Variovorax paradoxus: one gene and its partner. The main gene of each other region encodes a partner of the protein of the gene in region 2 in a complex. Links are inferred from orthologs where the notes say so. Each region holds a gene or a part of one and is shown on either strand. Other genes may lie near its edges. The genes, in order: rpsJ and nusB.

Region 1 (14,231 bases), 2.9 Mb from region 2 along the record:
GACTGCACGAGGATCGAGGGCAGGTAGATCACGCCGAAGCCGTGCATCGCGACCCGGATCAGCGGCGCGCCCTCGGTGCAGTCCATGCGGCTCTTCACCGGCACGTCCAGCGGCTCGCCGCCGTCGTCGAAGCGCCAGACCGGCTGGGCGCCCAGCAGCGAATGCGTAAGCGCCTCGTGCCCCGCGAGGTCGCGTGGATGCTCGGGCTTGCCGTGCTTCTTCCAGTACACCGGCGAGGCGCAGACGACCATCTCCATGAGCATCAGCTTGCGCACGATCAGGTTGGCATCCAGCACCGGGCCGCTGCGGATGTCGACGTCGATGCCTTCTTCCGCGAGGTCCACCGTGCGGTTGGTCAGCTGCAGGCTGATGCTCACGTCCGGGTAGTAGCGCATGAAGTCGGCCAAGAGGCTCGGAAACTCGCCGTTGCCCATGCCGTGCGGCGCCGAAATCCGCAGCCGGCCGCCGGGCTGCTTGGCGCGCTCCTGCAGCTCGGCCTGCGTGAGCTCCACCATTTCCAGCACCGGGGTGCTGCGCTCGAGCAGCAATTGCCCGGCATCGGTCAGGCTCACGGAGCGCGTGGAGCGGTTGAGAAGGCGCACGCCGAAGCGCGTTTCGAGCTCCGCCACGTACTTGCTGACCGTCGCCTTGGACATGTCGAGCTTCTTGGCCGCGTGCGAGAAGCTGCCATGCGAGGCCACTTCCCGGAAGGTTCTGATCAGATCGAGACTGTCCATGTCAAAGCGTCCATTGTTTCCGTTCCGCGGCCGGCGTGCTTTCGATTCTCGGGGAAGACCGCCTTTTGCAGCCGCCGGCGCGCTTTCCGATCGAGTGCATGCCGCCGGGGCGTGATTGTTTCAATAGAGGAAACACGGTGTCTCTGTTCCATGTGTTTTACAGAAGCCGTTCAGTTGGAAACTCGCCGCACAGGTGAGCGAAAGAGCGAGCCTGGTGGACGAACCATCCAACCAACACAAGGAATTGAAAATGAAGACCTCGCACATCCTCGCCGCCGCTGCCCTGACTCTGCTGGCCGCCACCGGCGCCCAAGCCGAATCCTACGAAGGCGTGAACACCGCCGTCTCGGCCAAGAGCCGCGACGACGTCAACGCCGAAGCCGTGCGCACCGCATCGGCTCCGAACCAGAACGTGACGCGCGGTTCGCGTGGCCCGGAAACGGTCGCCGTGTCGAAGGACCGCTCGCTCGTCGAAGCCGAAGCCGTTCGCACCGCCTACGCTCCCGACCAGAACGTGACCGGCGGCTCGCGCGTCAACAGCAAGGTCATCTCGACGATGGCCCACCCGATGGACGCACGTGTTCAAGCCCAGCAAGGCTCGGGCGCCGTCGCCAAGTAAGACCGGCGAAACCGCTGCTGCCCCTCGCGGGTAGTCAAAAAGGCCACGCAGAGATGCGTGGCCTTTTTGCTTTGGGGCGCGCGTTGCGGGCTTTCAGCGCGTGCGCGCCAGGTAGCGCTTGCGCCAGAAAACCAGCACCAGCAGCAGCGCGATGACCAGCATCGCCGTCATGGCGATCCAGAAGCCGTCGGCCTTGTGCACCAGCGGAATGAACTCGAAGTTCATGCCGAAGATGCCCGCGATGAGATTGAGCGGCAGGAAGATGGCCGTCAGCACGGTGAGCACTCGCATGATGTCGTTGGCGCGGTGGCCCTGCACGCTGAAATGCATCTGCACCGCGGTTTCCGCGTTCTGCTCGAGCCGGTGCACGTGGTGCACCACGCGCTCGATGTGCTCGAGCACGTCGCGGCTCCGCACCATGATCAGTTCGCGCTCGCGCTGCTCTGCTTCGCCCTGGGGGGAAGGCAGGGTTTCGAGCGAATCGATCCAGTCCTGGATGGCCGCGCGCTGGTCTTCGCAGATTTCGTCCAGGTGGTGCAGCGACTGCCGGGCTTCCATCAGCGCGCCCCAGTTGGTGAAGCGGCTGCGCGGATCGATCAGCTCGGTCTGCCAGTGGTCGAGCTGCCGCGTGAGCTCGCGGCGCATGTCCAGGTAGCCGTCGACGATCTGGTTGATGACGCGCAGCATCAGGTCGGCGGTGCCGGTCGGCACGCGGGCCGAGGTGGCGCGCACGTCGAGCGCCGGGGCGCCCTTGTCGTCCGGCGATCCGGCGGCGAGCAGCCGGGCGGCAAAGGCGTCGCGCACCGCGCCGTCCTGGGGGTGCACCGAGAGCAGCACGCGGTCGAACAGCGCAAAACCCACCGGACGGGTGTCGACCCGGCGCAGCACCGGAGGGCCGCGGCGCAATGGCGCGGGAAGGGACGGCTCGCCGCCCGTGCTGCCCTTGCCGTTGCCCAGCGCCGCCTGGCCGGGCCCGCTCGAGAGGCGCCGGAACACCAGCACGTCGTATTGCGAGGTGTAGTCGTAGTGCGACGGCAACTGGTCGTTGAGCAGGTCCGCCACATGCAGGTCGACCAGTTGCGTCTGGCACAGCGACTGCAGGATCTGCTGGACCTCGGGCAGCGAGGCGCGAAACTCGTCCCGCGTGAGCGAAACCCAGAGATAGCCCTGCGCGGCACAGGCTCCGGGCAGCGCCAGAGGCGCCAGCGCCGGATGCTCGCTCACGCGCGAGCGGTCGATTTCGAAGATGCGCATGCGCTATTGCTTTTGCAACAGGCGCACGGCGTCGAGCGCAAAGTAGGTGAGCACGCCATCGGCCCCGGCGCGTTTGAAGGCGAGCAGGCTTTCGAGCACCACCGCGTCGTGGTCGAGCCAGCCGTTCTGGGCGGCGGCCTTGAGCATCGCGTATTCGCCGCTCACCTGGTAGGCGAAGGTCGGCACATGGAATTCGTCCTTCACGCGGCGCACGATGTCCAGGTACGGCATGCCGGGTTTGACCATCACCATGTCGGCGCCTTCTGCAATGTCGAGCCCGACCTCGCGCAGCGCCTCGTCGCTGTTGCCCGGGTCCATCTGGTAGACCTTCTTGTTGCTCTTGCCGAGCGTCGCGGCCGAGCCCACGGCATCGCGGAACGGGCCGTAGAAGGCGCTCGCGTACTTGGCGCTGTAGGCCATGATCCGGGTGTGGATGTCGCCGCGGGCCTCCAGCGCGGTGCGGATCGCGCCAATGCGGCCGTCCATCATGTCGCTCGGCGCCACAATGTCGACGCCGGCTTGCGACTGTGTGAGTGCCTGCTTCACCAGTACCTCGACGGTGGCGTCGTTGAGGATGTAGCCGGTATCGTCGAGCAGGCCGTCCTGCCCGTGGCTGGTGTAGGGGTCGAGTGCCACGTCGGTCATCACGCCGAGCTCCGGAAAGCGCGACTTGAGCGCGGCGACCACGCGCGGAATCAGCCCGTCGGGATTGAAGGCCTCGTCGCCCTCGGGCGTCTTGAGGCTGGCGTCGATCACCGGAAAGAGCGCCATCACCGGGATGCCGGCCTTCACGCATTGCTCTGCCACCGGCAGCAGCAGGTCGAGGCTCAGGCGGTCCACGCCGGGCATCGACGCTACGGCGTCGCGCTTTTTCTCGCCTTCCTGCACGAACACCGGGTAGATGAGGTCGTGCGCCGTCAGCGCATGCTCCCTGACCAGGTTGCGGGTGAAGCTATCGCGGCGCAGGCGGCGCGGCCGGCCGGCGGGGTACATGGCAAAGGAAGATGGCGTCATAAGCGGAAAATTGTGCCTGAAGCCTTCCTTCGTGCGCTCGGCGGCTGTCCAAGTGTTGTCCGACAACCGTCCAGGCGGATAGCCCGAAGGTTCTCTTTTTTCGCGCGGAATTGTCAAAGAATCTGGCCCGAGCCGCTTGAAACTTTGTTTCGCCTTTGTTAAATTCAAAAGCGGGCGGTTTACCGCTCCCCGCTTTTCCTCCCTGAGCGGGTGCCTTGATGTGTGACAGCAAAAGGGCTTCCCAGCCCGACGTGAAGACGTCGGGCTTTTTTTTGTCCGCTGCATCCGCGCCGGCCGCAAAGCACGGTCGGCATGGCGCGGCCGGCCACTAAACTGGCCCCATGCTCTGGGTTAAATCTCTTCACATCGTCTTCATTGCAAGCTGGTTCGCGGGGTTGTTCTACCTCCCCCGGATCTTCGTCAACCTGGCGATGGTGCCGCCCGAGTCCGTGGCCGAACGCGAGCGCTTGCTTCTGATGGCGCGCAAGCTGCTGCGCTTCACCACCTTCCTGGCCATTCCGGCGCTGGGTTTCGGCCTCTGGCTCTGGCTGGGCTATGGCATCGGGCGCGGCCCCGGCAACGGCTGGCTGCATGCCAAGCTGGCACTGGTGCTCGCCGTAATCGGGTATCACCATGCCTGCGGCGTGCTGCTGCGCCGTTTCGTGGCTGGAGGCACGCAGCGCAACGACCGCTGGTACCGCTGGTTCAATGAACTGCCGGTCCTGTTGCTGCTTGGCATCGTGGTGCTGGTGGTCGTCAAGCCGTTCTGAGCCCGGAAGCCACGGTGCAGACGCAGCACAAATCCGCCGCGCTGCCCCTGGCGCTCGCCTATGCGGCGCTGATTGTCTATGCCAGCCTGTACCCGTTCGCCGACTGGCGCGACCAGGGCATTGCGCCGTGGGCCTACCTGTCGGCGTCGTGGCCCAAGTACTGGACAGGCTTCGATTTCGCGATCAATGTGGGTGGCTACGTTCCCTTCGGCTTCCTGTGCGCGCTGGCGGTGCTGCGAACACGGCGCGACGCCAGCGTCTGGCGTGCGGTGCTGCGCGCAACGATGGCCGGCGCGGCCGTGGCATTCGCGATGGAAACGCTGCAGAGCTATCTCCCCGCGCGCATTCCTTCCAATGTCGACCTGGGCCTGAACAGCTCCGGCGCGCTGCTGGGGGCCCTGCTCGCGGCCGGGCTGGAGCGGCTCGGCGCGGTGGCGCACTGGAGCCGCACGCGTTCGCAGTGGTTCGTCGACGACTCCCGCGGCGCGCTGGTGCTGCTCGCGCTGTGGCCGCTGGCGCTGCTGTTTCCGGCTGCCGTGACCTTCGGGCTCGGCCAGGTGTTCGAGCGGCTCGAAGTCGCGGTGTCCGAGTGGCTGCTCGACACGCCCTTCATCGACTGGATGCCGCTGCGCCAGTTCGAGCTGGAGCCGCTGGTGCCCGCCGTCGAACTGCTGTGCGTGATGCTCGGCGCCCTGGTGCCTTGCCTGCTGGCGTTCATGGTGACGCGCACGGTGGCCCGGCGCGCCGTGCTGCTGCCGCTCACGCTGCTCGCGGGCATCGGCGCCTCGGCGCTGTCGGCGGCGCTGAGCTACGGCCCCGAGCACGCGTGGGCATGGCTGGGCCTGCCGGTGCAGGTCGGCATTGCGACGGCGCTGGTTGCCGGCGTGCTGCTGCTCGGAGCGCCGCGCCGGCTGTGCGCGGCCTTGCTGCTGGTGGCGCTGGTGATCCAGTTGAGCCTGCTGAACCAGGCACCCGAGAGCGCGTATTTCGCGCAGACCCTCGCCACCTGGGAGCAGGGCCGCTTCATCCGCTTCCACGGCCTGGCCCAGTGGCTCGGGTGGCTCTGGCCGTTCGCCGTCCTCGCCTATGTGGTGGCCGCGCTGTCGCGCCGGGGCCGGCCGGCCGGCTGATGGCCAGCGGCGGGCGTCACTAAAATCTCCCGATGCCCAGTTCCTCTCCCGCCGCGCCGCCCGGCTACTACGGCCGCCACATCTTCTTTTGCCTCAACGAGCGCAAGAACGGGGAAGACTGCTGCGCCCTGCACAACGCCCAGGCCGGTTTCGACCGCTGCAAGGCGAAGGTCAAGGAGGCGGGGCTGGCCGGTCCCGGCAAGGTGCGCGTCAACAAGGCGGGCTGCCTCGACCGCTGCGCCGGCGGCCCGGTGGCGGTGGTCTATCCCGAAGCGGTCTGGTACACCTTCGTCGATGCCGACGACATCGACGAAATCGTCGAGTCGCACCTGAAGAACGGCCAGGTCGTCGAGCGCCTGTTGCTGCCTCCCGATGTCGGCCGCTGAACTTTCAGCGGAATACCGCGCTCGTACCCTGCACCCAGGCCGCCAAGGCCGCGCATCTCCATTCCCGCCGCCATGAATTCCCAGACCGAAAAGATCCGCCTCCAGGGCGCCGCCGGCGCCATCGAGGTGCAGCGCGACCAGCCGGCCGATGCCGCGCGCGCCGGCATCGCCGTGATCGCCCATCCGCATCCGCTGTTCGGCGGCACCATGGACAACAAGGTGGTGCAGACCATGGCGCGCGCGTTCGTCTCCTGCGGCTGGACCGCGGTGCGCTTCAACTTCCGCGGCGTGGGCGCGAGCGAAGGCGTGCACGACGAGGGGCGCGGCGAATGCGAGGACATGCTGAACGTCGTCGCCCAGCTCGCGCCCGAGGGTCCGCTGGCCATTGCCGGCTTTTCGTTCGGCGCCTTCGTGGCGAGCTGCGCAGCCGAAAAGCTCTGGGCCGGCCGCGACCTGCGGCAGCTCGTGCTCGTCGGCACGGCGGCTTCGCGCTTCTCCGTGGCCACGCTGCCGGCCGAGGCGCACGAGCGCACGCTGGTGGTCCACGGCGAGGCCGACGACACGGTGCCGCTGGCGGCCGTCATGGACTGGGCGCGGCCGCAGTCACTGCCTGTCACGGTTATTCCGGGGGGCGGCCATTTCTTTCACGGACAATTGCCCCTCCTCAAAAGTCTGGTTGCCCGCCATCTTCGCGCGGGTGCCGCATGAAAAGCCTCACGGGCTTGTGTCTTCGTCTCCTCCCCATCTCTCCCATGAATCGTTTTCTTGACGCGTTTCGCGCGCTGGTGCTGACCGCCGCCGCATCGGTTTGCATGATTGCCGCGGCCCAGGCGCCGGCGCCGCCCGAAATTGCCGCGCGCAGCTACCTGCTGCTCGATGTCACGGCCAACCAGATCCTCGCGCAGAAGGACATCGACAGCCCGGTCGAGCCGGCGTCGCTCACCAAGCTGATGTCGGCCTACATCGTGTTCGACGCGCTGCGCGCCAAGAAGATCACGTTGACCCAGACGATGCCGGTCAGCCAGCGCGCCTGGAAGATGCCCGGCTCGCGCATGTTCATCGATCCCAAGATGCAGGTACCGGTCGAAGACCTGATCAAGGGGCTCATCGTGCAGTCGGGCAACGACGCCACCGTGGCGCTGGCCGAAGGCGTGGGCGGCACGGTCGAGCATTTTGTCGAGCTCATGAATGCCCAGGCCCAGGCGCTGGGCATGAAGAACACGGCCTACAAGAACCCCGAAGGCCTCACCGCGTCCGGCCACACCACCACGGCGCGCGACCTGAGCATCCTGGCGACCCGCCTGGTGCGCGACTTCCCGGAAGAAGCCAAGTACTACGCTATCAAGAAGTACCGCTATCCCGGCACGCCGTCGACCAACGACACCAACCGCAACCTGCTGCTGTTCCGCGACCCGACCGTCGACGGCCTCAAGACCGGCCACACCGAGGCCGCCGGTTACTGCATGATTGCCACCGCCAAGCGCGACTTCCCCAACCTGACCGGCGGACGCCGGCTGCTGTCGATCGTGCTGGGCACCTCGGGCGAAACCGTGCGCGCGAACGAATCGCAGAAGCTCCTGAACTGGGGCTACACCGCCTACGACGCGGTCCGTCTGTTCGATGCAGGCCAGCCGGCCGCCACGCCCGCGGTCTGGAAAGGCAAGGCCAACACGCTCAAGCTGGGTCGCCCGGAAGCCATCGTGGTCGCGGTACCGGCCGGTACCGCCAGCAAGATCAAGACCCAGGTGGCGCGCCCCGATCCGCTGGTGGCGCCGTTCACCAAGTACCAGCCGGTCGGCTCGCTCAAGGTGACCCTGGACGACCAGCCGCTGGCGGACGTGCCGCTGGTGGCGCTGGAAGGCGTCGAGCAAGCGGGCGTCTTCGGCCGCGCCTGGGATGCCGTCCGGCTCTGGATCAAGTGATGCTGGTCTACGGCAATTGCTGACGGCGGGGCGGACTGCTATACTCGTGGGCTTTTCGGAATTTTCCGAAGGGTTTCACGTTTTCGTTATTCCCGGCTTCCTTTCCTTGCGTCACGACAAGGCAAGGGCGGTTTCAGAGCCAGAGCCGGGTTGTTTTGGGACTAATTCATTCATGCCAACCATCAATCAACTGGTGCGTCAGGGTCGAACGGTCGAAAAGATCAATTCGAAGAGCCCTGCCATGCAGAACTCGCCGCAACGCCGCGGTGTCTGCACCCGCGTCTACACCACGACGCCCAAGAAGCCCAACTCGGCGCTTCGTAAAGTTGCCAAGGTCCGCCTGACCAATGGCTTCGAAGTCATCTCCTACATCGGCGGCGAAGGCCACAACCTGCAGGAACACAGCGTCGTGCTGGTTCGCGGCGGTCGTGTCAAGGACTTGCCCGGTGTTCGCTACCACATCGTGCGCGGTTCGCTCGACCTGCAAGGCGTGAAAGACCGCAAGCAGTCGCGTTCCAAGTACGGCGCAAAGCGCCCCAAGAAGGCCTAAGCTTTCTTCTTTTCGGAAAAAACAAACGGTGTTCGGTTGCCTTGGCGGGCACATCGAGCGAAGTGACCCAATCCCGGGTCGAGTAAGTGAGAGTCCGAACTGGCTCTCGCGGTACCGGAAACGGTGCCAACTGAAGCAAAGAGGTTAAAAAATGCCACGTCGTCGCGAAGTCCCCAAACGTGAAATCCTGCCGGATCCCAAGTACGGCAATGTCGAGCTGTCCAAATTCATGAACGTGATCATGGAAGGCGGCAAGAAGGCTGTTGCCGAACGCATCATCTACGGTGCGCTCGAATTCATCGAAAAGAAGAACCCGGACAAGGACCCGCTCGAAGCTTTCACCGTTGCCATCAACAACGTGAAGCCGATGGTCGAAGTCAAGTCGCGCCGTGTCGGTGGTGCGAACTACCAGGTGCCGGTCGAAGTGCGCCCGGTGCGCCGTCTGGCGCTGTCCATGCGCTGGATCAAGGAAGCCGCCCGCAAGCGTGGCGAGAAGTCGATGGCCCTGCGTCTGGCCAACGAGCTGATGGAAGCCACGGAAGGCCGTGGCGGCGCCATGAAGAAGCGCGACGAAGTGCACCGCATGGCAGAAGCCAACCGGGCATTCAGCCACTTCCGCTTCTAAGAATCAAACTTCGCTTGGGCGTTGGGTGTTGAGTGTCGGGCGACGTCGCCCGTGCTCGAGGCCCAGCGCTCAACGCATTTAACCCGAAAGTAAATCATGTCCCGCAAGACCCCCATCGAGCGCTACCGCAACATCGGCATCTCCGCGCACATCGACGCCGGCAAGACCACGACGACCGAGCGCATCCTGTTCTACACCGGTGTGAACCACAAGATCGGTGAAGTGCACGATGGCGCCGCCACGATGGACTGGATGGAGCAAGAGCAAGAGCGCGGCATCACGATCACCTCGGCGGCCACCACCTGCTTCTGGAAGGGCATGGCGGGCACGTTCGACGAACACCGCATCAACATCATCGACACCCCCGGCCACGTGGACTTCACCATTGAAGTCGAGCGCTCGATGCGCGTGCTGGACGGCGCCGTCATGGTGTACGACGCGGTCGGCGGCGTGCAGCCCCAGTCCGAAACCGTCTGGCGCCAGGCCAACAAGTACAAGGTTCCGCGTCTCGCGTTCGTCAACAAGATGGACCGTACCGGCGCCGACTTCCTGCGCGTGCGTCAGATGATGGTGGACCGCCTGAAGGCCAACCCCGTCGTGATCCAGATCCCGATCGGCGCCGAAGAGCGCTTCCAGGGCATCGTCGACCTCGTCAAGATGAAGTCGATCATCTGGGACGAAGAAAAGGGCGTGACCTTCAAGTACGGCGAAATCCCGGCCGACCTGGCCGAGGTGTGCGCCGAGTACCGCGAAAAGCTCGTCGAAGCTGCTGCCGAAGCGAGCGAAGAGCTCATGAACAAGTACCTCGAAGGCAATGAGCTGACCGAAGCCGAAATCAAGGCGGCGATCCGCCAACGCACCATCGCTGGCGAAATCCAGCCGATGCTGTGCGGCTCGGCCTTCAAGAACAAGGGCGTGCAGGCCATGCTCGACGCCGTCGTCGAATACATGCCCGCACCGACCGACATTCCCCCGGTCAAGGGCATGGACGAAGACGAAGTGCCGACGACCCGCAAGGCCGACGACAGCGAAAAGTTCTCCGCCCTCGCATTCAAGCTCATGACCGACCCGTTCGTCGGCCAGTTGACCTTCGTTCGCGTCTATTCCGGCGTGCTGACCAAGGGCGACAGCGTCTACAACCCGGTGCGCGGCAAGAAGGAACGCATCGGCCGGATCGTGCAGATGCACGCCAACAACCGCGTCGAAGTGAGCGAAATCCGCGCTGGCGACATCGCCGCCTGTATTGGCCTGAAGGAAGTGACCACGGGCGAAACCCTGTGCGATCCCGCAGCCATTCTGACGCTCGAGCGCATGGTGTTCCCGGAATCGGTGATCTCGCAGGCCGTCGAGCCCAAGACCAAGGTCGACCAGGAAAAGATGGGCATCGCCCTGCAACGCCTGGCACAGGAAGACCCGTCGTTCCGCGTCAAGACCGACGAAGAATCGGGCCAGACCATCATCGCCGGCATGGGCGAGCTTCACCTCGAAATCATCGTGGACCGCATGAAGCGCGAGTTCGGCGTGGAAGCCAACGTGGGCAAGCCGCAGGTGGCCTACCGCGAAACGATCCGCAAGACCGTCGAAGATGCCGAAGGCAAGTTCGTTCGCCAGTCGGGCGGCAAGGGCCAGTACGGCCACGTCGTCCTGAAGCTCGAGCCGCAGGAAGCGGGCAAGGGCTTCGAGTTCGTCGACGCCATCAAGGGCGGTGTGGTTCCTCGCGAATACATCCCCGCAGTGGAAAAGGGCGTTGTGGAAGCGCTGACGCAAGGCGTGCTGGCGGGCTACCCCGTCGTCGACGTCAAGGTCACGCTGCACTTCGGCTCCTACCACGACGTGGACTCGAACGAAATGGCGTTCAAGATGGCCGCCATCTTCGGTTTCAAGGAAGGCGCCCGCAAGGCCGGCCCCGTGATTCTCGAGCCGATGATGGCCGTGGAAGTCGAAACGCCTGAAGACTACGCCGGCAACGTGATGGGCGACCTGTCCTCACGCCGCGGCATGGTTCAGGGCATGGAAGACATGATCGGTGGCGGCAAGGCCATCAAGGCCGAAGTGCCGCTGTCGGAAATGTTCGGCTACTCGACCACGCTGCGTTCGATGTCGCAAGGCCGCGCCACGTACACGATGGAGTTCAAGCATTACGCTGAAGCTCCGCGCAATGTCGCAGAAGCCATCGTGGCTGCTCGCGCAAAGTAAAAGAATGCAGAGCCACGCAGTGCGTGGCCCTCGTTGTCTGCGATCCGGTGCCGCCGCGTTCCCGTGCGAGGCGAATCAGCAATCGGGTGCAGACATAAAACCAATACACGGGAATGCTCTTTCAAGGATTGAAAAATGGCAAAAGGTAAATTCACTCGCACCAAGCCGCACGTGAACGTGGGCACGATCGGTCACGTCGACCACGGCAAGACCACGCTGACGGCGGCGATCGCCACGGTGCTGTCGGCCAAGTTCGGCGGCGAAGCCAAGGCCTACGACCAGATCGACGCGGCGCCCGAAGAAAAGGCCCGCGGCATCACCATCAACACCGCCCACGTCGAGTACGAAACGGCCAACCGCCACTACGCCCACGTCGACTGCCCCGGCCACGCCGACTACGTCAAGAACATGATCACCGGTGCCGCCCAGATGGACGGCGCCATCCTCGTGTGCTCGGCCGCCGACGGCCCCATGCCCCAGACCCGCGAGCACATCTTGCTGGCGCGCCAGGTGGGTGTGGGCTACATCATCGTGTTCCTGAACAAGTGCGACATGGTGGACGACGCTGAACTGCTCGAGCTCGTCGAAATGGAAGTGCGCGAGCTGCTCGACAAGTACGAGTTCCCGGGCGACGACACCCCCATCATCCACGGCTCGGCCAAGCTCGCCCTCGAAGGCGACAAGGGCAAGCTGGGTGAAGAAGCCATCATGAAGCTGGCCGACGCCCTGGACACCTACATCCCGACGCCCGAGCGCGCCGTGGACGGCACCTTCCTGATGCCTGTGGAAGACGTGTTCTCGATCTCCGGCCGCGGCACCGTCGTGACCGGCGCCGTCGAGCGCGGCGTGATCAAGGTCGGCGAGGAAATCGAGATCGTGGGCATCCGCCCGACCGTCAAGACCACCTGCACCGGCGTGGAAATGTTCCGCAAGCTGCTCGACCAGGGCCAGGCCGGCGACAACGTCGGCGTGCTGCTGCGCGGCACCAAGCGCGAAGAAGTCGAGCGCGGCCAGGTGCTGTGCAAGCCCGGCTCGATCAAGCCGCACACGCACTTCACCGCCGAGGTGTACGTGCTGTCCAAGGACGAGGGCGGCCGTCACACGCCGTTCTTCAACAACTACCGTCCGCAGTTCTACTTCCGCACCACGGACGTGACCGGCGCGATCGAGCTGCCCGCGGACAAGGAAATGGTCATGCCTGGCGACAACGTCAGCATCACCGTGAAGCTGATCAACCCGATCGCGATGGAAGAAGGCCTGCGCTTCGCCATCCGCGAAGGCGGCCGCACCGTGGGTTCGGGCGTCGTGGCAAAGATCCTCGACATCTAAGCCGCACGCAAAGGAATCACCATGGCTACCAAGCAAAAAATCCGCATCCGCCTGAAGGCGTTCGACTACAAGCTGATCGACCAGTCGGCAGCCGAAATCGTTGATACCGCCAAGCGCACCGGCGCGATCGTCAAGGGCCCCGTGCCCCTGCCGACCCGCATGAAGCGTTTCGACATCCTGCGTTCGCCGCACGTCAACAAGACGTCGCGCGACCAGCTCGAGATCCGCACGCACCAGCGCCTGATGGACATCGTCGACCCGACCGACAAGACCGTGGACGCGCTGATGAAGCTCGACCTGCCGGCCGGCGTGGACGTCGAGATCAAGCTGCAGTAAACCGGCCTCGCGCCGCGTTTCCTGAAAAGCCCGCTTGCAGAAATGCAAGCGGGCTTTTTTCATTTGTTCCCAACTGTGGCATCCTCGCGCACCGGTATTTTTCGGGGGCAAGCAGGGGCCGGGGCCGAAACGAGGGCAGTTACAAGCTATGAGCTACAAGAACTCTTCTGCATGGATCGCGGCATGTGTCGTTCTGGCGTTGCTGGCCGGCTGCGGTGGCGGAGGCGGCGGGGGAGGTGGCGGCCTGGCCGGCTTCCCGCTGCCGGTGGCGGGTCCGGTGACCCTGAGCGGCACGGCCACCTATGAATCCGTGCCGAATCCGAGCGGCACCCTGGTCTATGCCAGCGCCGCCCCCAAGCCCGTGCGCGGGGCCATGGTGGAAGTGCTCAATGCAGCAACATCTGCGCAACTGGCCACGGCAATCACCGACGACAACGGGGCCTACGCGGTGTCCGTGCCTGCGAACACGGTGATCGCTGTGCGGGTCAAGGCCCAGCTGGTCCGCAGCGGCCCGGGCGCAAGCTGGGATGTGACGGTGCGCGACAACACGCGTTCCGGCGGCCTGTACACCATGCAGAGTCCCGCCTTCTCATCCGGCGCGGCCGCCCTGGTGCGCGACCTCTACGCGCCGTCGGGCTGGGGTAGTTCGAGCTACACCGAGGACCGGGTGGCGGCGCCTTTCGCCATACTCGATACGGTCTACACCGCCATGCAGAAGGTGACATCGGTTGCGCCCGCAACGGCATTTCCGGCATTGCGCGTGTTCTGGAGCGTCAACAACGCGCCGTCCTCCGGCAGCGTCGCGGCAGGGCAGATCGGCACCACTTTCTTTGTCGACCGAGGCAGCAACGGCCGTGAAATCTACGTGCTGGGCAAGGAAGACGTCGATACCGATGAATACGACACTTCGGTGATTGCCCATGAATGGGGGCACTACTACCAGTCCTCCTTCAGCCGCGACGACTCGATGGGCGGGGACCACAGTCAGAGCCAGCGTACCGATCGCCGGCTCGCCTTCTCGGAAGGCTGGGGCAATGCCTGGTCGGGCATCGCGCTGGGGCGCCGCAACTATGTCGATTCGGCCGGCGCGCAACAGGCATCCGCGCGGGAGAGCATCAACATCGACCTCTCCGCCGGCGCGGCAACCGTGCCAGGCTGGTACCGCGAGACGTCGATCCAATCGATTTTCTGGAATCTCAACCAGCAGGTCGGCTTCAAGCCGATCCACGACACGCTGACCGGCTTCCAGTTCAGGGGCGGTGCGGCCGTTACTTCGATCCATCCTTTTTCGGCGGCCTTCAACGCGACCGCTCCGGGCAGCGCCCCGGTCTTGGCCACCCTGCTCGGTGGGCAGAGCATCAAC
Region 2 (14,328 bases):
TGTTGTTCGAAGACGCGCAGAAGAATTTCGGCATCACTTTCGAGCCGCCGGACGTGAACCGCGGCAACTACCGCTTCGAGCCCGTCACCGACAAGGTGATCCGCTATGGCCTGGGGGCCGTCAAGGGCACGGGCCAGCTCGCGGTCGAGGCCGTGGTGCGGGCGCGGGAAGAGGGCGGGCCGTTCAAGAGCCTGTTCGACTTCTGCGTGCGCATCGACCGCCAGCGCATCAACAAGCGCACGGTCGAGGCGCTCATCAAGGCTGGCGCCTTCGATGCGATCCAGCAGAACCGCGCCTCGCTCATTGCCTCGGTCGACCGCGCCTTCGAGTTCGCATCGGCCACCGAGGCCAATGCGGCGCAGGTCGACATCTTCGGCGACAGCGAGCACGGCTCGGCCACGCAGGAGCCCGAACTGGTGGACGCCACGCCCTGGGGCGTGAAGGAGCGGCTCACCTTCGAGAAGACGGCCGTGGGCTTCTATCTCTCGGGCCACCTGTTCGACGAGGTGGCGCACGAGGTGCGGCGCTTCTGCAAGCGCGAGATCGGCGACCTGATGGACACGCGCGACCAGCAGGTGATCGCGGGCATCGTGAGCGATTTCCGCGTGATCAACGGCCAGCGCGGGCGCCTGGCGATCTTCAAGCTCGACGACAAGTCCGACGCCATCGACGCCACCGCCGACGAGGCGCTGATCAACGCGAACCGCAACACCTTGAAGGACGACGAACTGGTGATCGTGAGCGGCCGGCTCCAGCCGGGCCGCGGCGGCTTCGAAGCGCGCTTTCAGGTGCAGCAAGTGTGGGACCTGGCCACCGCGCGCTGCCGCTTCGGAAAATTCCTGCGGGTGGCCGTCAACGGCAAGGCGCCCGACATCGCGCGCCTGGTGAAAGACTTTCCGCCGCGCACCGAGCAGAGCGAGCACGGCGATCTGGTGCAGGGGCTGCCGGTGCGCCTGTCGATGGCGCGCGGCGGTGCGCAGGTCGAACTGCAGCTGGGCGAGCGCGCCAGGTTCTTCCCGACCGACGCCGCGCTCGCCAGCTGGACGGCGCAGGCGGAGGCGGGCAAGGCCTCGGTGATCTACGAGTGAAACGAATGAGCCGCGAGGCGGCCGGGCGCGCGTAGCGCCTGGCCGGCCCCGTTAGCGCTTGGGCCGCAGCGAGACGATCAGCGAGGGGAAGATGCGCCCGTCGGTGTCGCGTGGCAGCTTGTCGGTCTTGTGCAGGCCGCGCTCGGCGGCTTCGTCCCAGCTGGGCAGTCCGCTCGACTTGGTCAGCTTGACGCCGACGATGGTGCCGTCCGGTGCCAGGTTCACTTCGAACTCGGCGGCCGGATTGCCGTTCACCGTCTCGGCGTCGGGGAAGGTGATGTTCGGACGCACCGCCGCGGCAATGCGTCCTGCGTAGCCGCTCGACGGTCCTGACGAGCGCAGGGCCGTGCCCTTGGAGTCGTCGCTGCCGCTCGCGCCTGCCAGGCCCTGCATGCGCTTGAGCGTTGCGGCCCGGTCGGCCGCGGCCTGCTTGGCTGCGGCTTCCTGCTGTTTCTTCGCTTCGGCCTGCTTGGCCTCGGCTTCCTGCTGCTTCTTCTGCTGATCGGCGAGCTTTTGCTGCTGCGCCTTCTTGCGTTCGGCTTCGTCTTCGGCGCGCTGCTTGGCTTCGAGCTCTTTCTTCTTCTGCTGTTGCTGCTGCTCGAGCTCGCGTTCTTTCTGTTCCTTCTGCTCCTTGAGCTTCTTCTCGCGCTCGAGCGCGATGTCGGGGGCGCGCGGCGCGGGTGCGGGCTCGGGTGCCTTCACCTGGGGCGGTGGCGGCGGCGCGGGAGCCGGCGGCGGAGGCGCGGGAGCGGGCGTGGGTGCCTGCGGTGCGGACAGGCGCGGCGCGGCCTGCTGCACCGTGGACGACCACAGCTCCGCATCGACGGCGCCTTCGTCGGCGTCGCTGCGCCAGCGCACGCCCCACGTCAGCGCCGCGATCAGGAGCGCGTGCGCAATCAGCGCAAGCAGCACCGCGCGCGGCGTGCCGCGCTGCGGCGGTGGTGCGAACTCGGGACGATCCAGGGCGAGCGACATGCCTTATTTGCCGCCCGTGGTGGTGACGGACAGGCCCACGCGCTCGATGCCGCTGCGCTTGAGCTGGTTCATCGCCTTCACGACGGTTTCGTACTTCACGGACTTGTCGGCGCTGATGACCACGGGGCGCTGGTCGTCGCCGCCCTGGGCGGTCTTGGCCGCGGAGCCGATCTGGGTCATGGGAACGGACGCGCCACCGCTGCCGGTGGACGGGTCTTTCTTGATCTGCACTTCATCGTCGCTCTTGATGACGATCTCGATGGGCTTGTCGGGCTGCTTGTTGGCGCGGTCGACCGAAGGCAGGTTGATCACGCTCGGCGTGATGAGCGGCGCGGTGACCATGAAGATGATCAGGAGCACCAGCATCACGTCGATGAACGGGACCATGTTGATCTCGTTGATCGTGCGGCGGCCTCGGCCCCGGGACGAAACGGCGGGCATGTGCTGGAACCTCCGCTCAGCGGTTGGCCGGAGCCGCCGCGGTTGCCGACGCCACCGCGGCCGGGTTGGCCGAGAGGTTGCGCTGCAGGATGTTGGAGAACTCCTCGATGTAGGTTTCGAGGGCAATGGCGATCTTGTCGATCTCGCGCGCGAAGCGGTTGTAGCCCACCACCGCCGGAATGGCGGCGAACAGGCCGATGGCGGTGGCCACCAGTGCTTCCGCAATGCCGGGCGCCACGGTGGCCAGCGTCACCTGCGCCAATGCGGCCAGGCCGGTGAAGGCATGCATGATCCCCCAGACCGTGCCGAACAGGCCGACGTAGGGCGACACCGAACCGACGGTGGCCAGGAACGACAGGTTGTGCTCGGCCGCGTCGAGTTCGCGCTGGAAGCTCGCGCGCATGGCGCGGCGGGCGCCATCCAGCAGCGTGGGGGCGTCGCTCACGTGGCGCTCGCGCAGCTTCTGGTACTCGCGCATGCCCGAAGCGAAGATGCGTTCCATGGGGCCGGCGAACTTGGCGTTCTGCGCGGCCGAGGCGAACAGCTCGTTCAGGCTGGTGCCCGACCAGAACTCGCGCTCGAAATCGTCGTTGAGCGCGCGCATGCGGCGCAGCGCGAAGTACTTGCGGATGATCGCGGCCCAGCTGGCGATCGAGACGATCACGAGCAGCAGCACGACCAGTTGCACCACGAAGCTCGCATGGAGCAGGAGATTGATGATGGAGAGGTCTTGGTTCATGGCTTGAAAGGTTGAGTCATGGAGCCGCCGCAGCGCTCGAGGGTTCCCGCAATTTGGGTGGGTATCCGCGCGGGGCGCAATGTGGAGGCATCCACCCAGCCGATGCGGATCGTGCCTTCGCACAGCAGAACGGGCGCCGCGGCTCCCGTTCGCTCTTGCTCTGTTTTTGATAGCACGTGTTGACCGATTATCAACGACGCGGTACCCAATTGTTTGAGATCGGCTGTAACCAGCAGTTCGTCGTCGAGCCGGGAAGGGCGATGGTATTTGAGCTGGGTTTCGCTCACCACGAACTGGCCGCCGGTTTCCTCGCGCAGCTTTCGCTGCTCCACGCCCAGCGAGCGCAGCCATTCGGTGCGGCCGCGCTCCATGAACTTGAGGTAGTTGGCGTAGAAGACGATGCCGCCGGCGTCGGTGTCTTCCCAGTAGACGCGGATCGGAAACGCGTAGCTCATGAGGCCGGGTTCGCGATCATGGCCCGCAGGCGTTCGACCGACTCCTGCAGATGCGCCATCGAACTCGCGGTGGAGAAGCGCACGAACTTGCCCGTCTCGGCCGTGCCGAAGTCGCGGCCCGGCGTCACGGCCACATGGGCGCGCTTCATGGTTTCGAAGGCGAAATCCCAGCTTCCCGAGATGCCCAGCTTCTCGGCGACGGCGGTGCAATCGGCCCAGGCGTAGAAGGCGCCATCGGGCACCACCGGCACGTTCAGGCCCAGCGCGTTGAGCTGCGGAATGAACCAGTCGCGGCGCGCCTTGAACTCGGCGCGGCGGCGCTCGTATTCGGCAATGCTCTCGGCCTCGAAGCAGGCCAGCGCTGCATGCTGCGACACGGTGCTCGCGCAGATGAAGAGGTTTTGCGCCAGCCGCTCGACCACTGGCACCAGCGCTTCGGGCACCACCAGCCAGCCCAGGCGCCAGCCGGTCATGTTGAAGTACTTGCTGAAGCTGTTGATGCTGATGACGTTGTCGTCGATGGCCAATGCCGTCTGCCCGAAGGCATCGTCGTAGGACAGGCCGAGATAGATCTCGTCAATCAGCGTGATGCCGCCGCGCTGCGACACCACCTCGTGAATGCGGCGCAGTTCATCGGGCGCGATCGAGGTGCCCGTCGGGTTGGAGGGCGAGGCGAGCAGCACGCCGCGCGTCCTGTCGGTCCAGGCGGCCTCGACCTTGGCGGCCGTGAGCTGGAAGCGCTCTTCGGCGGTGGTGGGTATCAGCACGGCCTTGCCATCCGCGGCACTCACGAAGTGGCGGTTGCAGGGGTAGCTGGGATCGGGCAGAAGTATCTCGTCGCCGGACTCGATCAAGGCCAGGCAGGCCAGTTGCAGCGCAGCCGAGGCCCCTGCGGTCACCACGATGCGGCGCGCCGGCACGTCGACACCGAAGCGCTGGGTGTACCAGCCGCTGATGCGCTCGCGCAGCAGCTCCAGGCCGGTGGCCTGTGTGTACTGCGTGGCGCCGGCGCGAACGGCGCGCGCAGCGGCTTCCTGCACCAGCGGCGGGGCGGTGAAGTCGGGCTCGCCGATGTTCAGGAAGATCATCGGCCGGTCGGTGTGGGCCACCTCGCGCGCGAGCACGCCGGCGGCCTTGGCCACCTCCATCACATAGAAGGGTTCGATGCGCTGTGCGCGCGCCGAGATCCTCATTGCACCCCCAGGCTACGGCGCTGCGCGCCTTCGCCACCCCCCTCGCAAGCGAGGGGGCGAGCGCCTTCGGGCGGCCGGGCGGCGCTCCTCACGTCCTCGCCTTGCCTGAGGCCCGGTCGGCCTCGACCTCGGCGGCGCGCAATTGCGGTGCCAGGCCATTGAGCACGGCGTTGACGTACTTGTGGCCGTCGGTGCCGCCGAATTCCTTGGCCAACTCGATGCACTCGTTGAGCACCACGCGCCATGGCACGTCCAGGCAGTGCTGGAACTCGTACACGCCGATCCACATCACGGCATGCTCGACGGGCGATATCTCTTCGAACTTGCGGTCGAGCAGCGGGCGGATCAATGCGTCGAGCTGTTCGGCGCCCTCGATCGATCCGTGCAGCAGCGCGTCGTAATGCGCGGCATCGGCCTTGTGAAAGCCTGCGAGGTCGCGCGTGAAGTGGTCGATATCGGTCGGGTCGTTGCGGCCCACCAGGTGCTGGTAGAGCGCCTGCAGCGCGAATTCGCGTGCGCGGCTGCGGTTCGACTTGGCCGAAGCCTTGCGCGCGCCGGTGCTGGTCAGGCCGGTACGCACTTGCCGTGCCGGGCGCGGCTTGGCGCCGGCTGCTTTGTTGTTGTCGTTGTCTTCGGTCATTTGAGAGAGGCCAGCAACTGCGCCATTTCGACAGCCACCTGGGCCGCGTCGCGGCCCTTGTCGGTCTGTCGGGCGACGGCTTGCGCCAGGTTTTCGGTCGTGAGGATCGCGTTGGCGATGGGAAGGCGGTGGTCGAGCGCAACGCGGCTCACGCTCGCACCCGATTCGTTGGCCACCAGTTCGAAGTGATAGGTCTCGCCGCGGATGATGCAGCCCAGCGCCACCAGCGCGTGGTAGCCGCCGCGCACGGCCATGGCCTGCAGGGCCACCGGCACTTCGAGCGCGCCGGGAACCTGCACATGATGGATGTCGTCCGCGGCCACGCCCAGCTTCTCGAGCTCGGCGAGGCAGGCCGCGGCGAGCGCATCGGTGATGTCGGCGTTGAAGCGCGCCTGCACGATGCCGATGCGCAGCCCTTTTCCGTCGAGCGGCTTTGCATCCGCTCCCTTGTTTGCGCCTTGCATGTCGTGTCAGTCTTTAGTCTTTGGTGAGGTAGCCGGCAATCTCGAGCCCGTAGCCCGCGGCCATGCTCGGCATGCGCCGCGGCGTGCCGAGCAGGTTCATCTTGTGCACGCCGCATTCGCGCAGGATCTGCGCGCCGATGCCGTAGCTGCGAAGGTCCATGCGGCCGCGCTCGGGTGCTTGCGCAGGGCGCGCGGTGCCGTCGAATTGCGCGAGCAGTTCGCCGGCCGTTTCGCCGCAATTGAGCAGCACGGCCACGCCCTTGCCCTCGTTCGCGATGTGCGCGAGGCTGGCGTCCAGGCTCCACGAGTGCAGGGAGCGGTTGATCTCGAGCGCGTCGAGCACCGACAGCGGCTCGTGCACGCGTACCGACACCGTGTCTTCGGGCGCCCACTGGCCGCGCACCAGCGCCAGGTGCACGCCGCGGCTCGGCTTGTCGATGAAGGCATGCGCGGTGAAAGCGCCCCAGGCCGTCTGGATCTCGCGGCAACCGACCTTTTCAACCAGCGATTCGACGCGGCTGCGGTGCTCGATGAGCGCGGCAATGGTGCCGATCTTCAGCCCATGCTCGGCCGCGAAGAGCTGCAGGTCGGGCAGGCGGGCCATGGTGCCGTCTTCGTTCATCACCTCGCAGATCACCGAGGCGGGCGAGCAGCCGGCCATCGCGGCCAGGTCGCAGCCGGCTTCGGTATGGCCGGCGCGCATCAGCACGCCGCCGTCCACCGCCTGCAGCGGGAAGATGTGGCCGGGCTGCACCAGGTCGCTGGCCACGGCGTTGCGCGCCACGGCCGCCTGCACGGTGCGCGCGCGGTCGGCCGCCGAGATGCCGGTGGTCACGCCTTCGGCCGCCTCGATGGAGACGGTGAAGGCGGTCGAATGCTTGGCGCCGTTGCGCGACACCATGGGCGGCAGCTGCAGCCGCTCGCACATCTCGCGCGAGAGCGTGAGGCAGATCAGCCCGCGCGCGTGGCGCGCCATGAAGTTGATGGCCTCGGGCGTGATGTGGTCGGCCGCAATGACGATGTCGCCTTCGTTTTCGCGGTCTTCCTCGTCCACCAGGATCACCATGCGCCCGGCGGCGAGCTCGGCCACGATCTCCTCGACCGGGGAAATCGGCGCGGGCGCCCGCGTGCCGCGGGGTGCGCCGATGGGCGTGACGGAAGCGTTCATTCGGCGGTGTCCTTGGAATACGTGGAAGGGGTCGGCACCAGGACGCCGGCCTGGAGCATGCGCTCCACATAGCGCGCCACGGTGTCTATTTCGAGATTGACCTTCGAACCGGCCTGCAGGCTGCCCAGCGAAGTGTTGTCGACCGTGTGCGGAATCAGGTTGATGCTGATCTCGGCGCCATCGGCGATGTCGTTCACGCTGTTGACCGTGAGGCTCACGCCGTTGATCGTGATGGAGCCCTTGTACGCCAGGAAGCGCGCGAGCGCGAGTGGCGCCACCACGCGCAGCTCCCAGCTTTCGCCGACCGGCGCGAAGTGGCTCACCGTGCCGATGCCGTCCACATGGCCGGAGACGATGTGGCCGCCCAGCCGGTCGCTGGCGCGCAGCGCCTTCTCGAGGTTGATGCGGGCGCCTTCCGCGGTCAGCCCCGCGGTCTTGTCGAGCGATTCGGCCGAGATGTCGATGGTGAACTGCTGCCGGGCAGGGTCGAGCGTGGTCACGGTCATGCACGCGCCGTTGAGCGCAATGCTGTCGCCGAGCCCGACGTCGTCAAGATAGCCGTCGGGCACCGCAATGCCGAGTCTTTTGCCGTAGGAGGAGGAGGGGCCGAGGTCGTGGATGGCGGCGATGCGCCCCACGCCGGTGATGATTCCGGTGAACATCCGCGCATTTTCGCAGACATCCTGGGTCCGCCCGGCGAGCGCCTGCATTCGCCCGCTAGAAAGCGTCCCTTCCCGCGACCCGGGCCACGATCCGGAGGTCCGGCCCGATCCGCTCGATGGTCCTGAATTCCAGCGGCAGCGCGCCGGCCAGGTCGGCCAGCGGCCCGCCGGTGTGAATGCCGGAAGCCATGTCGAGCCCGTCGCCGATGAGCTTGGGCGCCAGATACACCAGCAGCTCGTCGACCAGGCCCTCGCGCAGCAGCGAGCCATTGAGCTTGTGGCCGGCCTCGACGTGGAGTTCGTTGACCTCGCGCCGGGCGAGATCCCGCAGCATCGCCGCCAGGTCGACTTTGCCCTGCGCGTTGGGCAGATAGGCGATGGTGGCGCCGCGCGCTTCCAGCGCGGCGGCCTTGGCGTCGTCCGGCGCCGCAGCGTAAATCCAGACCGGCCGGCCAGCCATGAAGATCTGCGCGCCGGGCGGGGTCTGCAATTGGCTGTCGACCACCACCACATGCGGCTGGCGGCTGGTTTGCACCAGCCGCACGTCGAGCCGGGGGTCGTCCTCCAGCACCGTGCCCACGCCGGTCAGCACCGCGCCGGCCCGGGCGCGCCAGGCGTGGCCGTCAGCGCGCGCCGGTTCCGAGGTGATCCATTGGCTCACGCCGTTGCGCAGGCCGGTTTTGCCGTCCAGCGAGGCGGCAGCCTTGAGCCGCACCCAGGGCGTCTTGCGGACCATGCGGCTGAAAAAACCGATGTTGAGTTCGCGCGCCTCCTCCGCGCCCGGTCCCACCCCGACCGCCACGCCCGCGGCACGCAGCCGCTCGAAGCCCTGGCCGGCGACCAGCGGGTTGGGGTCGGCGATCGATGCCACGACCCGGCCGATGCCGGCCGCGGCCAGCGCATCGCAGCAGGGGCCGGTGCGGCCGTGGTGCGCGCAGGGCTCGAGCGTGACGAAGGCGGTGGCGCCGGCGACCGAAAGGCCCCGCGCCGCGGCATCGCGCAGCGCCATGACCTCGGCATGCGGGCCGCCGACCTGCTGCGTGCGGCCCTGGCCGATCACCGCGCCATTCGCGTCCACCAGCACGCAGCCGACGCGCGGATTGGGATCGGTCTCTGGCCCGGCCTGGCGTGCGAGATCGAGGGCCTGGGTCATGAAATTCACAATTTCATTTGCATTTGTCATTTTTTATTGAATCAAATCTATTTTTAAATCAATTTAAAAACAATTGAAACCCGTGATCCATTGATCTGTTTATTTCGACCGTTCGTCGTTCAATGGGTGGTCAATAAGAATTCGCCAAATAGAATTTTCTGAAAATTGAAATCAGGGAGAAACGCCCGCCGTCCAGCCACTTCGGCGAGCCGGCGGACGGTACAACATGAAAAACGGATTCTGCGCGTCCGTGAGGGCGCATTCCCGCGGATGCGGAACGCCATGCGGTTTCACGCTGGTCGAAATGATGGTCGCTGTCGCACTGCTGGGCATCCTGCTGACATTTGCGTTGCCCAACTTCAACGGCCTGATCGAGAAGTATCGCGTCGAGCGCATGGCCTCGGCCTTGATGGCAAGCGTGAGCCACGCGCGCGCAGAGGCAGCTCGTCGCGGAGAAACCGTGACCATCCGGCAGCGCGCGGAGTGCAGCGGCGCGGACTGGAGCTGCGGTTGGGACACTGTGGTCGGTGTCGGCGATGGATTTGAAACTCTTCGGCGGCAAGACCCCGACGGGCGCGTCGCGGTCGAGAAAAGCGCTCTCGGTCCCATATCTTTCGATGCCATGGGTCGTTCTGCAGGCGTCGCGGGTTTCAGTTTTCATCCGGAGGGGAATGAGGATTCACCCAATATCGCCGCCGTATGTGCGGCGCTTGGTGGACGCATTCGACTGCAGAAGGGGAGAGGGACGTGCTAAGCGGTTCGATTCGCACGCTGCGTGAGCAAGCGGGCTTCTCAATGCTCGAAGCCTTAGTGGCCGTCCTCGTGCTCTCGTTCGGCCTGTTCGCGCTGGCCGGCTTCCACCTGCGCGTGCTCTCCGACAGCGTGGGAGCAAGCAACCAGAACATCGCTGCGCAACTGGCCGGCGACATGGCCGATCGCATCCGCGCGAACCCGGTGGCGGGCACCGCATCTGGCAGTCCCTATGTGGCCGGCTGGACGGCGGCGAGCTCCACCGAGCCGACCCCCTCGTGTGCAGGGGCCAGCGCCAATTGCACGGCCATTCAGCTGGCGGCCCACGATCTGTGGGGCTGGAAGCGCAGGGTGTCGAGCGCGTTACCGGGCGGAGTGGCCGACGTGCAGAGCAAAACGGGCGTCGGCGGCTTGCTGTTCGTGCACATCGCTTGGGACGAGCCCGCCGCCATCAACCCGATCACACCGGATTCGGCTTGGAACTGCCCGGCTGGCAAGGTCTGCCAGGAAGCCATCGTCGCAGTGCCCCAGCCATGAAAAAGTCTCTCACGCACTGCCGCCGCCAAGCCGGCTTCACATTGGTCGAAATCCTCGTCGCGCTGATCATCGGCCTGCTTGTGGTGTTGGCCGCCATTACCAGCGTGCTCGGTACGCGCAGCGCCGTCATGACGGGCGACGATGTCAACGCGCTGCACCAATCGTCGGCGCTGGCATTCAGGCTGCTGGGCCAGCAGATCCGGCAAGCCGGCTACTTTCCGATCGATGCCACCGGGCCGCTGTACTACTTCGATGTCGGCGCGCAGAAGGACACCAATCTCGCGGGCGAACCAGTTTTCTTCGCGATCAAGGGGCAGGAGTCGGTAGGCCGTTCGGTGAACGACACGCTCAAGGTCGGCTATGCGCCGAATCCGGATTACTTCAAGGACTGCCTCGGCCAGGACGCCAAGAATTCGGCGGGGGCAGGATACAAGTCCGCCAGTCCCGCGGACGCCAGGAACGTTCGCCTGATCACCAGCGAGTTCTCGGTGGTCAACGGCACCCTTCGGTGCAAGGGCAGCGGCAATACCGTGCCGCAGCCGATCATCGACGGCGTCGAGCGCTTCGACGTCATGTACGGCATCGGTGCTGCGGAAAGTGAGCGGGTGGTGCGCTACGTGACGGCCGCGAATGTCGGGAGCTTCGATCAGGTTCGCACGGTGCGCGTGTGCCTGCAGCTCGCGGGCACTTCCAGGAGCAACCCGGGCGGTAGCTACGTCGATTGCGATGGTTCGTCGCGAACCAGCGGCGACGGCAGGCTGCGCCGCGTCTACACGGCGGTGTTCGCACTGCGGAATCTATGACCACGCCCATTCTTCGCACACTTCGTGTCGCTTCATCTTCGCTCTGCTTGGGGCAGCGTGGGTTCTCGTTGTTCATCGTGCTCATCATGCTGCTGCTCTCTGCACTGCTCTCGGTGGGCGGCGCGCAGATGGCCCAACTGCTTGAATCGGTGGCGGGCAACCAGCGCGAATACCAGCGTGCCTTCGAGGCCGCCGAAGCTGCGCTGCTGGATGCCGAGCGCGACATCCGGCAACTGGCCTTCGACGCCACGACCCAGGCCTACGTGACGTGCTCTGCGCTCGTGACCTCGCCTTGCCGCAAGGCCGCGGATGGCCGCGTTTTCCCCGATCGGGATACCGGCGGCTGGGTGACTGCCTATGTGGGCGAGGGCGCCAACAGCTGCGAGCGTGGCATCTGCTACTTCGCCGGGACCGATTCCGTGAGTGCCGCTTCGGGCAGCGAGGCCTACAGGTTCTGGGCCCGTGCCGCGTATGCGGACAAGTCCGCCGCCTACGGTCAATTCACGGGCGCGCCGGACGCCGGCAGTCCGGCCTTCGCCAGCGCCAGGTACTGGATCGAGGTGATCGACCGCCACCGCAGTGACGAGCCCCTGTACCGGGTCACCGCGCTCTCCACCGGCGCGCGCACCGCGAGCACGGCTGGCGGCACGCGAGTGGTGTTGCAGATGTCCTTCGACCCGGCCGCGGTCCGGATAGTGAATTGAGCGTGGCGAGAAAAATAGATATGAACATCCACAGGTTTTCGAGAAACACCATGTTGTGCGGCCTGGTGCTCGCGCAGACCGCCGGCCACGCCGCGCAATACCCACTGGCTCAGGCGCCGCGCAACGCTGGGGTCGAGGAGCCGGTGGCCGATATCCCCGGCGACCGGGTACGCAACTTCTCGCAGGCGATCAACAACAACAGGAGCAGGTGCGTCGGTGCGCAGACCCCCCGCAACGCCTCTGGATCCATCCGGGCGCAGACGCCGTTCAACACCCGCACCTCGCTGACCTCGATCTCCGCCAGCGGCTCCAGGGTATCGACCGCCACGGCCGCCTACCAGGCCGGCTACGACACGGCCGACTGGTCGGGCAAGCTGACTGCCACGCCGTTCGGCAGCAATGGCAAGCTGGCCGCCACGCCCGCGTGGTCGGCGCGCGAGCTGCTCGATGCGCGCATGGCAGTCTCAGGCGCGTACGACGGCAATCGCAAGGTGCTGAGCTTTTCGGGCACCGCCGCGGCAACGGCCACCAGTGCCGCGGCCACCGGTGCCGGCGTGCCGTTCCGGTGGGCCAACCTGAGCGACGCGCAGAAGGCCGCGCTCAAGGGAAGCACCGGCACCGACACCGCGAGCACCGCGCTCGGCCAGGCAGTGCTCGATTTCCTGCGCGGCGACCGCAGCAACGAGGGCTCTGCAGGCCTGGGCCTGCGCAAGCGCGGCCACGTGCTGGGCGACATCGTGGGCTCCAGCGTCCGGTACGTGGGGCAGCCCGGCAGCGGCTTCACCCATGACGGCTACGCCAAATTCGCTTCGACCATCGCCCGCACGCCGATGGCCTACGTCGGTGCCAACGACGGCATGCTGCACGCCTTCAATGCCGGCACCGGCCAGGAGGCGTTCGCCTACGTGCCCGAAGGCCTCTACGGCACGGCGGCGGCGCCCCGTCTCAAGAAGCTCAGCGAGAGCACCTACTCGCACGGGTACTACGTCGACGGCAGCCCGTTCGTGGCAGACATCTACATGGGTTCGGCCGACGACGCCAAGGCCACCGATACCGAGAAGGCGGCGCTGTGGAAGTCCTTCCTCGTGGGCACGCTGGGGGCGGGCGGCAAGGGTTACTTCGTGCTCGACGTCACCAAGCCCGAGAACATTGGCGAGTCCGACGCCGCCGACGTGGCCGGGATCGACACGACCGCGCTCGCCGACGACGATCTGGGCCACCAGTTCCAGCAACCCGCGCTCGATTCCTTTTCCAGGCGCGCGCTGCAGGTGGCACCGCTCAACAACGGCCGCAGGGCCGTGATCCTGGGCAACGGCTACAACAGCACGAGCGAGAAGGCGATGCTGTGGATCCAGTATCTGGATGGCGACAAGTCCGTGCTGAAGATCCCCGCGCCCGCCACGCAGGCCGCCGGCACCGGCAACGGGCTGTCGGCGCCGCAGGTGGTGGACAGCAACGGCGACGGCAGGGTCGATTACGTCTATGCCGGCGATCTGCTCGGCAACCTCTGGAAGTTCGACCTGAGCAGCGCCAAGAGCAGCGACTGGAAGGCCACCCTGGGCTCCGGCGCCACCGCATCTAGCCTGGACAACACGCCGCTGTTCGCCGCCGGCGCCACGCAGCCGATCACGGCCCCTCCGCTGGTCGCCGACCATCCGCGCGGCGGCTACATGGTCATGTTCGGCACCGGCCGGCTGTTTGCCTCCGGCGACGAAAGCAGCACGGCCCAGCAGTACCTGTATGGCGTCTGGGACCGCGCCAACGGCAGCACGGGTACCGCGGCGCTGGCCGACCTGGTGGCACAGACCATCGGCGCCGACACGGTCAAGGAAGGCGACGTCGAATTCCGCACCGCATCGAGCCACGGCGTGAGCTACAGCGGTTCGGGCGGCAAGCGCGGCTGGTACCTGCAACTGGGGACCACCGGCGAACGCATCGTCTACCCGGGCGATGCACTGAGCGGCAGCGCGGGCCTGTTCTCGACCACCATTCCCGGCTCTGCCAGCAATTCGCTCGATTGCGCGCCGGGCACCAGCGACGACGGCTATTCGATGGTGATCGACTTCTTCAGCGGCGTCGTCCCCGACGGCATCGCCTACAACGGATCCACCAGCGCGGTGGGCAGCTACCTCGGCTTCCGGAATCATTCGGGCCGGGACGACATCGTCTTTCGGCCGCAGAACGCCGCGGAAAAAGGCAAGCACGTGGTCTGCAATGCGGCCGGCGGCTGCAACGAGACCAAGCTGCCGCAAGCCGTGCGCCGCTTCGGCTGGCGCAACCTGATCTCGTGAAATTGACGCCGCAGCGGACCCAAGCCATGAACAAATATCCTGAAATGCAGGCCCGCAAAGAGCGGATTCGCCCGCGCGGCTTCACGCTGGTCGAACTCATGATCGTGACGGCCGTGATCGCCATCCTGGCCGCGATAGCCTACCCGAGCTACACGCGCTACGTGCTGCGGGCCAAGCGCGCCGATGCCAAGCAGCAGCTGCTGCAGGCGGCGCAATGGAACGAGCGCTACCTGACGGCCAACGGCCAATATCCCCCGGCAACCGT

The links.
Region 1: the proteins of nusB (region 2) and rpsJ are in contact, whole or in part, in a solved structure (PDB 3D3B), measured with the Escherichia coli proteins. The link is inferred for Variovorax paradoxus from one-to-one orthologs.

What each region holds. Positions count from the first base shown.
Region 1 is NZ_JAUSXL010000002.1:1,448,241-1,462,471, reverse strand. The notes cover bases 11,344-14,210. They hold rpsJ (30S ribosomal protein S10), read left to right. Parts: upstream 11,344-12,553; coding sequence 12,554-12,868; downstream 12,869-14,210. Other genes in these bases: QFZ47_RS10600 (hypothetical protein), read left to right, coding at 13,017-14,210; tuf (elongation factor Tu), read left to right, coding at 11,344-12,532. In the rest of the region: QFZ47_RS10670 (LysR family transcriptional regulator), read right to left, coding at 1-737; QFZ47_RS10665 (DUF4148 domain-containing protein), read left to right, coding at 988-1,356; QFZ47_RS10660 (magnesium transporter CorA family protein), read right to left, coding at 1,450-2,610; hemB (porphobilinogen synthase), read right to left, coding at 2,614-3,603; QFZ47_RS10650 (CopD family protein), read left to right, coding at 3,966-4,394; QFZ47_RS10645 (VanZ family protein), read left to right, coding at 4,409-5,524; QFZ47_RS10640 ((2Fe-2S) ferredoxin domain-containing protein), read left to right, coding at 5,557-5,910; QFZ47_RS10635 (alpha/beta hydrolase), read left to right, coding at 5,983-6,618; QFZ47_RS10630 (D-alanyl-D-alanine carboxypeptidase family protein), read left to right, coding at 6,663-7,832; rpsL (30S ribosomal protein S12), read left to right, coding at 8,005-8,382; rpsG (30S ribosomal protein S7), read left to right, coding at 8,534-9,007; fusA (elongation factor G), read left to right, coding at 9,104-11,203; more of tuf, read left to right, coding at 11,339-11,343; more of QFZ47_RS10600, read left to right, coding at 14,211-14,231. UniProt on the Escherichia coli protein: Involved in the binding of tRNA to the ribosomes. Part of the processive rRNA transcription and antitermination complex (rrnTAC). The complex forms an RNA-chaperone ring around the RNA exit tunnel of RNA polymerase (RNAP).
Region 2 is NZ_JAUSXL010000002.1:4,299,264-4,313,591, forward strand. The notes cover bases 3,756-6,719. They hold nusB (transcription antitermination factor NusB), read right to left. Parts: upstream 5,532-6,719; coding sequence 4,980-5,531; downstream 3,756-4,979. Other genes in these bases: QFZ47_RS23900 (pyridoxal phosphate-dependent aminotransferase), read right to left, coding at 3,756-4,891; ribH (6,7-dimethyl-8-ribityllumazine synthase), read right to left, coding at 5,528-5,995; ribBA (bifunctional 3,4-dihydroxy-2-butanone-4-phosphate synthase/GTP cyclohydrolase II), read right to left, coding at 6,009-6,719. Also shown: dnaE (DNA polymerase III subunit alpha), read left to right, coding at 1-1,088; cell envelope integrity protein TolA, read right to left, coding at 1,140-2,063; QFZ47_RS23885 (ExbD/TolR family protein), read right to left, coding at 2,067-2,504; protein TolQ, read right to left, coding at 2,521-3,243; QFZ47_RS23895 (YbgC/FadM family acyl-CoA thioesterase), read right to left, coding at 3,240-3,698; more of QFZ47_RS23900, read right to left, coding at 3,695-3,755; more of ribBA, read right to left, coding at 6,720-7,163; QFZ47_RS23920 (riboflavin synthase), read right to left, coding at 7,160-7,825; bifunctional diaminohydroxyphosphoribosylaminopyrimidine deaminase/5-amino-6-(5-phosphoribosylamino)uracil reductase RibD, read right to left, coding at 7,881-9,008; QFZ47_RS23930 (GspH/FimT family pseudopilin), read left to right, coding at 9,205-9,732; type IV pilus modification protein PilV, read left to right, coding at 9,678-10,265; QFZ47_RS23940 (PilW family protein), read left to right, coding at 10,262-11,068; QFZ47_RS23945 (PilX N-terminal domain-containing pilus assembly protein), read left to right, coding at 11,137-11,772; QFZ47_RS23950 (pilus assembly protein), read left to right, coding at 11,823-14,063; QFZ47_RS23955 (type IV pilin protein), read left to right, coding at 14,108-14,328. UniProt on the Escherichia coli protein: Part of the processive rRNA transcription and antitermination complex (rrnTAC). The complex forms an RNA-chaperone ring around the RNA exit tunnel of RNA polymerase (RNAP).